One region of the Microbacterium pasadenense genome, then DNA from elsewhere that is predicted to be linked to it. Evidence: predicted binding sites of a transcription regulator. Region 1 holds the regulator's gene; each other region holds the start of a gene.
What was found. The regulator HrcA, encoded in region 1, represses chaperone genes, less so after heat shock. The targets are predictions, from matches to a motif close to TTNGCACTCGNNNNNNNCGAGTGCNAA.
Positions count from the first base shown of each region.

Region 2: groES (co-chaperone GroES) is a predicted target of HrcA. The motif match lies at 2,453-2,479, and genes of this name have one in related genera.
Region 3: AB3M83_RS03905 (Hsp20/alpha crystallin family protein) is a predicted target of HrcA. The motif match lies at 1,749-1,775, and genes of this name have one in related genera.

Region 1 is NZ_JBFOKN010000002.1:684,329-688,846, forward strand. It holds gene dnaJ (molecular chaperone DnaJ) at 1-960, opposite strand, end outside; gene hrcA (heat-inducible transcriptional repressor HrcA) at 993-2,027, opposite strand; gene hemW (radical SAM family heme chaperone HemW) at 2,102-3,319, opposite strand; gene AB3M83_RS09490 (DUF1990 domain-containing protein) at 3,319-3,969, opposite strand; gene lepA (translation elongation factor 4) at 3,996-4,518, opposite strand, start outside.
Region 2 is NZ_JBFOKN010000004.1:58,727-63,244, reverse strand. It holds gene AB3M83_RS12535 (helix-turn-helix transcriptional regulator) at 1-841, opposite strand, end outside; gene AB3M83_RS12530 (Hsp70 family protein) at 845-2,257, opposite strand; gene groES (co-chaperone GroES) at 2,568-2,864, shown strand; gene rarD (EamA family transporter RarD) at 3,018-3,956, shown strand; gene AB3M83_RS12515 (ABC transporter substrate-binding protein) at 4,130-4,518, shown strand, end outside.
Region 3 is NZ_JBFOKN010000001.1:823,046-827,563, forward strand. It holds gene AB3M83_RS03900 (prolyl oligopeptidase family serine peptidase) at 1-1,700, opposite strand, end outside; gene AB3M83_RS03905 (Hsp20/alpha crystallin family protein) at 1,838-2,290, shown strand; gene AB3M83_RS03910 (MarR family winged helix-turn-helix transcriptional regulator) at 2,372-2,803, opposite strand; gene AB3M83_RS03915 (DUF2207 domain-containing protein) at 2,869-4,518, shown strand, end outside.

The DNA.
Region 1 (4,518 bases):
CCGGAGGTCGCCCCGCTGGGTGCCCCGGAGCGGGGTGATGCCGCGGCCGCGGACCGTGAGGACCTCGCCCGCCTGGATCCCGGATCTGATGTCGAGGTCGACCGGACCGTCGAGCGAGTCGATGCTGGTGCTCGTCCCGAGGATCGCGTCGACCATCGACACCTCCAGGGTGGCGAGCAGGTCGTCGCCGTCGCGGCTGAAGACGTCGTGCGGCTCGACCGTCACCTCGAGGTAGAGGTCGCCGTTGGGACCGCCGGCAGGACCGACCTCGCCCGAGCCGGGCAGCTGCAGCCGCAGCCCCGACTCGACGCCGGCGGGGATGTCGATCGAGACCGTGCGGCGCGAGCGCACCCGGCCCTGACCCTGGCACGTGGAGCACGGGTACGGGATCGTCGTGCCGTAGCCCTGGCAGGTCGTGCAGGGCTGCGAGGTGACGACGTTGCCGAGAAGGCTCCGGACGGTGCGCTGGATCTGGCCCGATCCGTGACAGATGTCGCAGGTGACCGGCTGGGTGCCCGGCTGGCAGCACGAGCCCTGACACGTCTCGCACAGCACCGCGGTGTCGACCTCGATGTCGCGGTGCACACCGAAGACGACGTCGCCGAGGGTCAGGTCGACGCGCACGAGCGCGTCCTGGCCGCGCTCGCGGCGGGAGCGCGGGCGCCCGGCGCGGCCGCCGCCGCCGCCGCCGCCGAAGAACGTCTCGAAGATGTCGCTGAAGCCGCCGAAGCCAGCGCCACCGAAGCCGGCGGCGCTGTCGCCGCCCATGTCGTAGCGCTGGCGCTGCTCGGGGTCGCTCAGCACGTCGTACGCGTGCGTCACGAGCTTGAAGCGCTCGGACGCGTCCTCGCCCGGGTTCACATCCGGGTGCAGCTGGCGCGCCAGCCGTCGGTACGCCTTCTTGATCTCCTCGGGGCTCGCGTCGCGCGCGACACCGAGGACCTCGTAGTGGTCAGCCACATTCGCCTTTCCGGCCCGGAGGCCGATTCAGATCAGCGCGCCTTCTCGTCTTCCTCGAGCAGGCGGCTCAGATAGTGCGCGACGGCTCGGACCGACGCGAGGTTGCTGGGGTAGTCCATGCGGGTCGGGCCGAGCACCCCGAGACGCGCCCGGGACCCCACGACGTCGTAGTCGCCCGCGACGACCGACGCCTCCGCGAGACCGAAGGGCTCGTTCTCCCGCCCGATGCTGGTCGCGAGGCCGTGCTCGTCGGCCACCATCTCCCCCATCAGGCGCAGGAGCGTCACCTGCTCCTCGATCGCCTCCAGGAGCGGGTAGATGCTGCCGCGGAAGTCGGATTCCCGGCGCGCGAGGGTGGCGGACCCGGCCATGACGAGACGGTCGTGCCGGAAGTCCTCGAGCTCCTCGCCGAGAGTGCGCAGGATGATGCGGGTGTTGTCCTCGCGGCCGTCCGCGGGCTCCACGTCGAGCAGCCGGGTGATCGCTGCGGCGCCGTCGGCGACGCTCTTCCCCGTCAGCAGCGTCGCCATGGCGATCTTGAGCTGCGCCGTCTCGTCCGCCGACGGCTCCGACGCGAGGAAGGCCACGCGTTGCGAGACGCGACCGGTGTCGGTGACGACGATGACCACGGCGCGCGTGCCGCCGAGGTGGACGACCTCGACGTGGGAGACGTCGGCACGGGCGAACGACGGGTACTGCACGATGGCCACCTGGCCGGTGAGCCGGGTGAGCGTCCGCACGGTGCGGACGAGCAGGTCGTCGAGATCGCCGGTGTCCTCGAGGAACGCTCCGATCGCCGTCCGCTGCGCCGGGCTCAGCGGACGGAGCTCGGCGAGATGGTCGACGAAGACGCGGTAGCCCTTGTCGGTGGGCACGCGGCCCGACGAGGTGTGCGGGGCGACGATGAGATCCTCGTCCTCCAGCATCGCCATGTCGTTGCGGATCGTGGCGGCGGAGACGCCGAAGTGATGCCGGTCGACGATCGCCTTGCTGCCGACGGGCTCACGCGTGTCGACGTAGTCCTGCACGATCGCACGGAGGACCTGAAGACCGCGTTCCGAGACCATCACTCCTCCTCCTCGCTGGCACTCTCAATCGCCGAGTGCCAATTCTACCGCGTCGAACCGGCCGCCGCCGGATTTCACGCCGTCAGCGCGCGGACCACGGCATCGGCGAGCAGCCGTCCGCGGCGGGTCAGCACCACGTTCCCCGCGATGGCGGCGGCGCCGTCAACGAGACCGTCGGCGATCAGGGATGCCACCTGGCGCCGGCCCGCCTCGGTGGCCTCGGACACCGGGACCCCGTCGACGATGCGCGAGCGCAGCAGGATGTCCTCGAGGCGTCGCGCCTCGGGCTCGGGACGCTCGCGACCCGCCGCCGGGGACTGCCCGAGCGCCATCCGCTGCGCGTACGCCGCCGGGTGCTTGACGTTCCACCAGCGGAGGCCGCCGATGTGGCTGTGGGCGCCGGGGCCGTATCCCCACCAGTCCTGACTGCGCCAGTACGACATGTTGTGACGCGAGCGCTGATCGCGTCCCGTCGCCCAGTTCGACACCTCGTACCAGCCGTAGCCGGCGCCGGCGAGGAGTTCGTCGGCCAGTTCGTACATGTCCGCCTGGAGGTCGTCGTCCGGGGCCGGGACCTCCCCGCGCCGGATCTGACGCTCGAGCTTCGTCCCCTCCTCGACGATGAGGGCGTACGCCGAGACGTGGTCGGGGGCGAGGGCGATCGCCGTCTCCAGCGACGTGCGCCAGTCGTCGAGGCTCTCTCCGGGCGCGCCGTAGATCAGGTCGAGGCTCACCGCGAGCCCCGCGCGTCGCGCCGCCGTGACGGCGGTCCCGATGTTGGCGGGGTCGTGCGTGCGGTCGAGCGCGGCGAGCACGTGCGGGACGGACGACTGCATGCCGATCGACAGCCGGGTGACGCCCGCGCCGGCGAGGGTCGCGGCGACGGCATCCGTCATCGTGTCCGGGTTGGCTTCGACCGTCACTTCGGCGCCGTCGGCGAGCCCGAAGGCGCTGCGGACGCCGTCGAGCATGCGCGCGAGGTCGCCGGGCGGCAGCAGCGTGGGCGTGCCGCCGCCGAAGAAGACGGTCGCGGCGGGGCGGAGCGCGCCGCGATCAGCGAGCACGCGCTGCGACAGCGCGATCTCGCGCAGCACCTCGTCGGCGTAGGCGTCCTGACGTGCGCCCCGCAGCTCGGTGGCGGTGTACGTGTTGAAGTCGCAGTACCCGCACCGCACACGGCAGAACGGGACGTGGAGATAGACGCCGAAATCGGCGGCGCGGTCGAGCGCCAGTCCGTCCGGCAGGGCGCCGTCGGGCGGGGCGGGGTCGCCGAGGGGAAGGGCCGATCCCATCAGGATCCGGTCGCGTACAGCGGCGAGATCGCCCGCAGGTAGCCCTGGAAGAGCTCGCGGCGGCGGCGCTTCACGAGCCGGCGGATCACACGGTACAGCGACCCGGTCGGCCGGTCGAACGCGCGGACGGTGAACCAGACCTCGTCGTTGTCGCGCCATTCCAGCAGGAAGGACTCCTCACCGCTGACGACCGAGCCGCCGACGGTGCCGAGGGAGAACCCGACCCGGCGCGGCTCGTCGATGACGGAGATGACCCGAAGCTCGGCGTCGGCGCGGCATCCGCCGACGCGGCCGCGCAGATGGACAGTCGCACCCGGGCTGACGTAGGGCGTGCCGTCGGCGTCGAAGCGCTGCTCCTGATCGAGGCGACTCGGCTGCACCGGGGTGCCCTCGGCGTCGAAGGCGACGCCGGTGTACATGGGGCCGGATGCCGGGTGCACGTCGCGCACCGTCAGCCCGGCGCCGCGCTGCGCGCCCCACGAGAGCAGCTGGTCGGCGGACGCCGTGAAGCGCGCCTCACCGCTGCCGATGCGCCACGACGCCTCGGCGGGGATGCTGCCCTGCGGCGGGTACCCCATGAGGTCCGCTGCCTGCGTCGCCCCGACGGCGGCGTAATCGACCGTTCCGGCCTGGAAACTCCCGCGGCGCATGACACCTGCCTTTCTGTCGACCCGGGCTACTTCTTGTCCTTGCCCTCGACATCGCCCGAGAGCGCCGCGATGAACGCCTCCTGGGGGACCTCGACGCGGCCGACCATCTTCATGCGCTTCTTGCCCTCCTTCTGCTTCTCGAGGAGCTTGCGCTTGCGGGTGATGTCACCGCCGTAGCACTTCGCGAGGACGTCCTTGCGGATGGCGCGGATGTTCTCGCGGGCGATGATGCGGGCGCCGATCGCCGCCTGGATGGGGACCTCGAACTGCTGGCGCGGGATGAGCTTGCGGAGCCGCTCGGTCATCAGCGTGCCGTACGCGTACGCCTTCTCGCGGTGGACGATCGAGCTGAACGCGTCGACCTTCTCACCCTGCAGCAGGATGTCGACCTTGACGAGATCGGCCGTCTGCGATCCGGCGGGCTCGTAGTCGAGACTCGCGTAGCCCTGCGTCTTCGACTTCAGGTGGTCGAAGAAGTCGAAGACGATCTCGCCGAGCGGCATGTTGTAGCGCAGCTCGACGCGATCCTCGCTGAGGTAGTCCATGCCG
Region 2 (4,518 bases), on a different contig from region 1:
GCGCCGGCACCAGCGCCCGCACGGCCGTCCGCACCACCGGCGGCGGCGCCCCGTTGGGCGCGAGCAGGCCGGCCGTGCACCCGTCGGCGACCATGGCATCCCACGTCATCCCCGGGGTCGCCCGCAGCGCGAGTTCGCTCGGGCGGAGCGTGCAGAGCGCCTCGAGCGAGTGACGGTGCGCGTCGTCGAGGGAGTCGAGACGGTGGGCGATGACGGTTCGGAGCGTGCGGGAGAGGTCGCGGTGGGTCGGGTCGACGCCGCAGACCCCCGGGTCATGGGCGTCCACGGCCGCGAGCGTCAGCCAGGTCAAGCCGCCGGTCTGCTCGACGATCGCCTGCGCGCAGTGTGCCGGGATCCGGGTGACCTCGACGATCTGCTCCGGCGTGATCTCACCGAGCAGCGCCGGCGGGCAGGTCTTCTGCAGCCGGGCGCTGACCGCGCGGAGCTCGCCGGTCGGCCGGGGAAGATGCGCGACCACGACGCTCGCGTCGGATTCGGCGACCAGCGCCTGAAGGGCGTCCATCTCGCCCGGCGCGAGGGACTCGGCGTCATCGATGACGACGACGTCCACGGCGGCGGCACCCGACGGCGTCGCACCGATCCGCAGTCCCCGCTCGGACAGCTCCGCCCGCAGCGCGGCGAGGGCGGCCGACTTCCCGGCGCCGACGGGACCCGACACGACGCCGCGGATCGGCAGTTCCACCGCGAGGAGCGGCGTCACGGCCGACTCGGCGAGGAAGGCCGACAGCGACTCGGAGGGGCTCCGGCGGGTGTGAGGTGCCGACGCGCGCGCGGCATCCCGAGACGGTGCGGGGGTGCGGGGCGACGCGTCGGAGAACACCTCTCACACCCCCGCCCGGCTGTGCTTCCGTGAGCGCGCCGGAATGGTCACGATCGGGGAAGAGGGCGGCGGAGACGTCTGCGGTGTATCGGACGTCCCAGACGGGATCGCCGACATCCGTGGTGCAAGGGCGGGAGTCGGGGGCAACTCCTCGCGTGCACCGTCCGGCGTCTCCGCCGCGGTTCGGGGGTCGCGGCCCGGCTCGGGTTCGCGAGGAGGAAGCGGGGTGGGGGTCAGGGCCTGCATCACGGCGCCGAGGACGGCCCAGCCGGCGCGTCGCACGGCTCTCGTGGGCCCGGTGGCGAAGGGGGGATCCGGCGCCTCGGCCGTCACGTCGCCGGTCGCGGCCGCCGGAACCGGCTCGCGCCTGGCGTCCGGCACAGGGCTCGCGGCGGCACCGCGCACGAGCACGCTCTGCGGGTCGGGATCCGTCGCCACGGGGATCGCGAGATGCTCGGACAGCAGCTGCAGCACGCGGGGGATACGGCTGGATCCGCCGAACGCGAGCACGCAGGAGAGGTCGGCGACGGCCACGCCGGCATCCGTGCAGAGGGCGGACACGGCGGCGATGGTCGCCCGCACGTCGTCCTCGATGAGCGCCTCGAACTCGTCGCGCACCAGGCGGACGACATGCTCGCCGCCCGCGAAGACCACCGGGATGACCGTCTCGGTGTCGAACGAGAGCGCCTCCTTCGCCGCCACGCATTCGCGGCGCAGAGCGGCGAGGGCCAGCGGGCCGGTATCCCGCGCGGCGGGAACGAACGCGAGGACATGTGCGAGGACCGCGTCGTCGAAGTCCGCGCCGCCGATGTCGGTGAGCGACGCCGCCGCGAGGACGTGGGCCTCGCCCGCGCGGATGCGCACGAGCGCCACGTCGCAGGAGTCCGCGCCCAGGTCGTAGACGGCGAAGACCTCGTCGGCGCCGCCCGTCGCGTTCATGCGGAACGAGGCGGCGGCGTCGGGCGCCGACAGGAGCGACGACGGCATCCCGCTCGCATCCAGCGCGGCGGCGAGGCGAGTGCGACGATGCGGTCCCCACGCGGCCGGGACGACGGTCGTGACGGCGGCCGGCTCGTGCCCGAAGGTGTCGACCGCCGCGCCCAGGGCCCACTCGACGACGCCGGCGTAGGCGTCCTCCGCTCGCACCGCTCGACCCGCGATCGTCATCGGGACGTCGTCGCCGATGCGTCGGGTGTAGTCGCGCAGGACTCCGCGGGGGCTGCCGACGGAGCGTCGCGCCGCTGCGTCGCCGTGCAGGAACCCGTCCGCGACGACGAAGACCGCGGCCGACGCCGCGTCGGTGTGATGTCCGAGCCGGAGCGCACGAGCAGGCTCGTTCCGACCCGGTCGGCCCCCCGCGGCCGTGACCCGGTCGCTGCCGATGTCGACAGCGATGTGCAGTGCTCGATTCGACACGCCCACTCCGTGATTCCCCGTGCCGGTGCAGCAGTGCACCAGCAAGTCCCCACACGTCTTCCTACTCCTCGCGCAGGGCAAGGGAAAGATCCGGGCAGGGGGGAGGGGCTACCCCATTCGAGCGGTGGGGGATCCGGGGAGAAGCGGCCTTAGGGGGTAGGGGGACGGCAGCTGCCGGACCTCCGCCGAAACGAGTTGGCACTCGCGTTGCATGAGTGCCAGCCGCGCCCTAGACTTGCGTTAGCACTCTCGGTAAGCGAGTGCTGATGAGTCTTGAAGCAGGACCCCACCAGCAAGAAAGAGGTAGACCGTGTCGGTTTCCATCAAGCCGCTCGAGGACCGCATCGTCATCAAGCAGGTCGAGGCCGAGCAGACCACCGCGAGTGGCCTGGTCATCCCTGACACTGCCAAGGAGAAGCCCCAGGAGGGCGAGGTCGTGGCCGTGGGCCCCGGCCGCATCGACGACAACGGCAACCGCGTTCCGCTCGACGTCGCCGTCGGCGACCGCGTCCTGTACAGCAAGTACGGCGGCACCGAGGTCAAGTTCGGCGCGGACGAGTTCCTCGTCCTGTCGGCACGCGACGTCCTGGCGGTCGTCGTCCGCTGACGCGCAGCACTTCCAGAAGGGCCCGGATGCTTCGGCATCCGGGCCCTTCGCCTTTCCGGCGGCGACACGCCGACGGGATCCGAACGGTGGACGGCAGGATGCCACCGGGCCCGCGGCATCCGCTCCTGTCATGACCGTCGTAGGCTTGTACCCATGACACCGGAACAGGCCGCCCGCGAGAAGACCCTCGGTGGCATCTACGTCTTCGCGGCCTACCTGCTCTGGGGGTTCCTGCCCCTCTACTTCGTGAACCTCGCCCCCACCGGACCGTGGGAGGTCGTGGGCTGGCGGGTGCTGCTGTCGCTCGTCTTCTGCGTCGTACTGCTTGCGCTGACCCGCGGCTGGCAGCGGCTTCTCGCCCTGCTGCGCAACCGGCGGCTCGTCCTCTGGACCGTCCTCGCCGGCCTCCTCATCTACGTCAACTGGCAGGCGTTCCTCATAGGGACCCTGTCGGGTCACGTCGTCGAGACGAGCCTCGGCTACTTCATCAACCCCATCGCGACGGTGCTGCTGGGCGTGATCGTCCTGCACGAGCGCCTGCGGATCGCCCAGTGGATCGCCGTCGGCATCGCCGCGGCCGCCGTCGTGGTGATCATCGTCGCCGTGGGCACGGTGCCGTGGATCGCGCTCACGCTCGCCGCGAGCTTCGCGACCTACGGGCTCGTCAAGAAGAAGATCGGACCGGCCGTCGACGCGGTCAGCGGGCTGACCCTCGAGTCGCTGTGGCTCGTTCCGATCGCCATCCTGCAGCTGGTCCTCGTGGGTGCCAGCACCGGCCTCACCATGGGTCAGGCCGGCGCCGGCCACACCACCCTCCTCCTCCTGGCGGGGGCGGTGACGGCCGTGCCGCTGCTGTTCTTCGCCGCCGGCGCCCGCCGCTCGACGCTCACCGTCGTCGGCATCCTGCAGTTCATCGCCCCGATCATGCAGTTCCTCACCGGCGTCCTCATCCTCGGCGAGCCCATGCCGCCCGAGCGCTGGGCCGGCTTCATCCTGGTGTGGATCGCGGTCGCGATCTTCACGGTCGACTCCCTCCTCCATTCGCGCCGCTCGCGCGCGGCGGTCGACGACGGCGCCCCCGGTCCCGTCTGACATCGACGACGGATGCCGGTTCCGGCATCCGCTCGGCGGCGACCGATCTGGGAGCGCGCCCACGCCGTTACACATCGTTAACGAACGGCAACATTCGCGAGACGAGGCGGCCGCTAGGTTGATCACACCGGTACGGTCCCGATCCGCTCCGGTGTCATCGATCAAGGAGCACTATGAGCGTTCTCACCCGTTCTCGCGCCGCGAAGGTCATGGGCGGCATCGCCCTGGTCGGCGCGAGCGCCCTCGTCCTCGCCGGATGTACGACCTCGAGCAGCCCGGAGGGCCAGGAGACCGAGGAGCCGGCAGGCTTCGACTTCCCGGTCAACTGCGACGAAGCAGAACCGGCGTCGTACACCCCCGAGTACAACTCGACCAGCGAAGGCCCCGCCGAGGACCTCGAATTCACGATCGGCACGGCGCTGCCCGTGACCGGCAACCTGGCCTTCCTCGGCCCGCCTGAGATCGCCGGCACCGAGTTCGCCGCCGCCGAGGTCAACGAGGCCGACAAGGGCGTCTCGATCAACCTCGTCCAGGGCGACTCGGGCGACACCGACAACAAGGC
Region 3 (4,518 bases), on a different contig from region 1:
AGCAGGGGGACGCCGCAGACGATCGCGCCGAAGTCGTCGGGGTACTGCGTGAGCATGTTGCCCACCAGCAGACCGCCGTTGCTCCGCCCGTGGCATGCGATGCGATCCGGCGTCGAGACCCCGCGCGCGACGAGGTCGCGGGCGACGGCGGCGAAGTCCTCGTAGGCGCGGTGCCGGTTCTCGCGCAGGGCGGCGAGATGCCAGGCCGGGCCGAACTCGCCGCCGCCGCGGATGTTCGCGACGACGAGGATCCGGCCCTTCTCGAGCCACGCGGGTCCGACGATCGCGGGGTACTCCGGCGTGAGTGCATGCTCGAAGCCGCCGTAGCCGCTCATGAGCACGGGCGAGGCGCCGGAGCGGCTACGCGGACCGATCTGGAAGTACGGCACGCGGGTGCCGTCCGCCGAGGTCGCCCAGTGCTGCGACGCGACGAGGCCGGTCGCGTCGAACGCGGTCGGGCCGTGGCCGACCAGCCGGACCGCGGGGGAGGCGGCATCCGTCACGAGGAGCGTCGGCGGGGTGAGGAAGCCCCGCGCCACGATCCAGATCTCGTCGTCCTCCTCGGCGTCGAGGGTCGCCACGCTCGCCGTGAAGAGGTCGTCCGCGCTGAGCGCCAGGTCGAGCTCCACCGCGCTGCCGGTCTCGAGGTCGACGGACAGGATGCGGCTCTGCACGCTCTCGAGGACCGTGAGGACGAGCCGGGTTCGCGTCCACGCCCAGGACTCGAGCACCGCGACGTCGGTGGGCGCGTACGCGACACGCAGGTCGGTCCCGTCGCCGGTCGTGAGCGTCTCGAGCGGCCCGACGAGCAGTGTGCCGGCGGGGTGCGTGACGCCGTCGACGCGCCACGGCGTGGTCGTCCGAACCGCGACGAGGTCGCCGTGCACGTCCACGACCGCGTCCTGCGGTGCCGCGATCAGCTGGGGTTCGCCACCGCGCCAGACGTACTGCTCGGAGGCGTGGAAGTCGTGCGCGACGACGACGATCGGCGTGACCCGCCCCTCGGTGCGATCGACGGCGACGAACACGCCGACGTCGGATGCGACGCCCTCGATGATCGGCGGGGCATCCGCGAGGGGCGTTCCGCGGCGCCAGGCGCGTGCGGTGAGCGGATAGCCCGAGTCGGTGACGTCGCCGCCCTCGAGTGCCGTGGCGACGAGGAGCGTGTCGTCATCCAGCCAGGCGAGGCGGTGCTTGTGCGCGTTCAGACGGAAGGCGTCGTGGTCGACGAAGCGCACCGCGTCGAGATCGAACTCGCGCACGACCGCGGCGTCGCCGCCGTCCGGGCTCAGGCGCACCAGGGCGCGGCCGCTTCCGGCGGGTCCGTGCGTGGCTCCGGCGAACGTCCACGCCGTCCCCTCCGCGTGACCGAGCGCGTCGACGTCGAGGAGGACCTCCCACTCGGGCGCTCCGGCGGCGAACGCGGCGCGGGTGGTGCGCCGCCAGAGCCCGCGCGGATTCTCCGCGTCGCGCCGGAAGTCGTACATGAGGTCGCCGTGGCGACTCGGGACGATGAGGCGATCGGGGTCGTCGAGGATCTCCTTGAGCCGGGCCTCGAGCCGGTCGCGGTCTCCGCCCGCGAAGCGCGCCTCGGTCTCCGCCGTCCGCACGGCTGCCCAGTCGAGCGCTTCCGGAGATGAGATCTCCTCGAGCCAGCGGAACGGGTCGGCGGGTTCAACGGCGATCTCGCGGGGCGTCATCCCGCCAGCCTAGGCCGGGATCCGACGGTGTTCGCCTACGGAGAATCGTTGGCACTCGCATAGGCAGAGTGCTAATCTGAAGGTACTTGAGTCATACCGGCTCAAGTTTGAGACCACCATCCACCAAGGAGAGAATCATGGCCACGTATGACCCGTTCCGTGAGATCGACCGCCTTGCGTCGACCCTCTTCGACACCCGCCGCGGACCCCGTCGGATGCCGATGGACCTGTACCGCGATGGCGACCACTACGTCCTGACCGCGGATCTTCCCGGCATCGACCCGGGCTCCGTCGACATCGACGTGGACGGCCAGCTGCTGACGATCCGTGCCGAGCGCACGCTGTCGTCGGGCGAGGGCGTGAAGTGGATCACCCGCGAACGCGAAGCGGCGAGCTTCCTGCGCCAGCTCAACCTGGGCCAGGGCATCGCGACGGACGGCATCACCGCGAACTACAGCAACGGAGTGCTGAGCGTCATGATCCCGGTGAGCGAGAAGGCGAAGCCGCGGAAGATCGAGGTCGTCGCCGACGGGTCGCCGTCGACGATCACCGCATCCGAGAGCGACCAGCCGCAGCCGATCGACCAGTGATCGCCACCGCCGGCCGGCGCTGACCGCTGAGAACCGCCCCGCGTCCGCTCGGATGCGGGGCGGTTCCGCGCGCCAGGGGGATCAGACGCCGCGGAGCTTGGCCGTGATGGCCTTGAGCTCTGCCAGCTCGGCGTCGGAGAGGACCGACATGCGCTGCGAGATCGTGCGGCCGTGGACCGTGGCGACGCGGCGGAAGGCGGCCGCCCCCTCATCGGTCGCGCGGACGATGGCGCCGCGGCCGTCGGAGGGGTCGGGGCACTTGGTCAGCAGTCCCCGCGAGACCATCCGGTCGACCAGTCGCGAGACGCTCGGCTGGCTGATGAGCGCGTTCGCGGTGACGTCGCGGAGGCGTGCGGAGCGGTCTTCGCCGCGGGTGACGGTGAGCAGGACGTCGTACTCGGCCTGAGTGAGGTCGCCGTCGGCCGAGAAGTCGACCGACAATTCCTCCATGAGCTCGTGCTGAGCGCGGAACAGACTCTCCCACGCGGCGATGGCGAGGCGGCGGTCTGTCATGGCGTCCACTGTATCGCCGCTCGTAGGGTGGGAGCGTGAGGACTTCGAGACGCACAGCACGCGCAGTGGCGGCAGCTGCACTGGTGGTCCTGATGGCGGTGATCGCGCCGCCGCTGGCGGCCTCGGCCGACGTCGACGATTTCGTCTTCGAGAGCCTCGACGTGGACTTCACCCTGACGCGCGATGCGAGCGGCGTGAGCCGGATGGACGTCGTCGAGACGTTCGTCGCGGTGTTCCCGGACGCCGACCAGAACCGCGGCATGCGGCGGGTCATCGCGACCGAGTTCCGCGGCCAGCCGGTGCGTCCGTCGGTGGACACGGTCGTCGATGGGGATGGGGACGAGTGGGAGGTCGAGACCGACGACGGCGACGCCGGTCTCGAGGTGGTCGCTCGCTCCGACGACTACCTGCACGGGCGGCAGACGTTCGTCTTCCGCTACAGCCTCGACAACGTCGTTCGGGAGTTCTCCGACACCGGCGCCGAGCTCTACTGGCAGGTCAACGGGCTCGACTGGGAGCAGCCGTTCGGCCGCGTGACGGCGCGCCTCAACGTGGCGCCCGAACTGAGGCATGCCGTCGGCGCGAGCGCCTGCTATGCCGGGCGATCCGACTCGACAGTCGCCTGCGACCGGATCGAGGAGACCGCGGCCGGAACCGGACCGGTCCTCACGGTCGAGCAGGAGCAGCTCGCTCCGCATGAGACGCTCACGTTCGCGGTCGGGTTCACGGACGACACGTTCGAGCCGCTCGACACGTCGTACCTCGGGTCCGTGTGGGCGTGGATCCAGCTTGCGGCGCTGGCCGCGATGATCGCGGTCCTCGGCTGGGCGGTGGCGGTGCGGAGGACGCGGTTGGCGGATGCCGCGGGGCGCCCGACGGTGATCGCGGAGTACTCCCCGCCCGCCGGAATCGATGCCCTCGAAGCGGCGGTGTTCCTCTCCAAGCCGGCCAAGGCGATCCCCGCCGAGGTGCTCGAGCAGGCGGTCGTCGGGTCGATCCGGATCTCCGAGGGAGACAAGCCCCGCTGGGGCTCGGCGAAGCTCGTGGCCGAGTTGGTAGATCCGTCCCGGGCGGACGGCGACGGCCGGATGCTCCTCGAGGGCCTGTTCCCGAGTGGGCGGCCCGGCGAGAGGTACGAGTTCGGCAGCTCGGACACGCGCCTGTCGAAGGCGGCGCAGAAGATCCTGTCGAGCGCCGGATCGGCGCTCGGGAAGAGGGGCCTCCGGCGGTCGGTGCGGTTGGGCACCAGGCTCGTTCCGGGGCTCCTCTCGGTCGTGCTGGGGGCTCTCGTCCTGTTGGCGGGCATCGTCATGCTGGATGCCGCCATCGACCCACTCTGGCCGGTCATCGCGCTGGTCCTGGGGCTCATGCTCGTCGTGGCCGTCATCGTGGTGCTCGCGAAGAGCCCGCTGACCGCGGCGGGTGCGGAGTTGCGGGACCACCTGGCAGGGCTGCGGGTGTTCATCGAGTGGGCAGAGGCGGACCGCATCCGGACCCTGCAGTCACCGGCCGGTGCCGAGCGGGTCGCCGTCGACGTGGACGACCCGCGGCAGATGCTGAGACTGTATGAGGCCCTGCTGCCGTACGCCGTGGTGTTCGGACAGGAGAGCGAGTGGTCGAAGCGCCTCGCGGTCCTCTACGAGGACAACCGGGTCGCCGGACCGTCGTGGTACGTCGGGTCGGGCGCCTTCAACGCGGCGGCCTTCTCGTCGGGG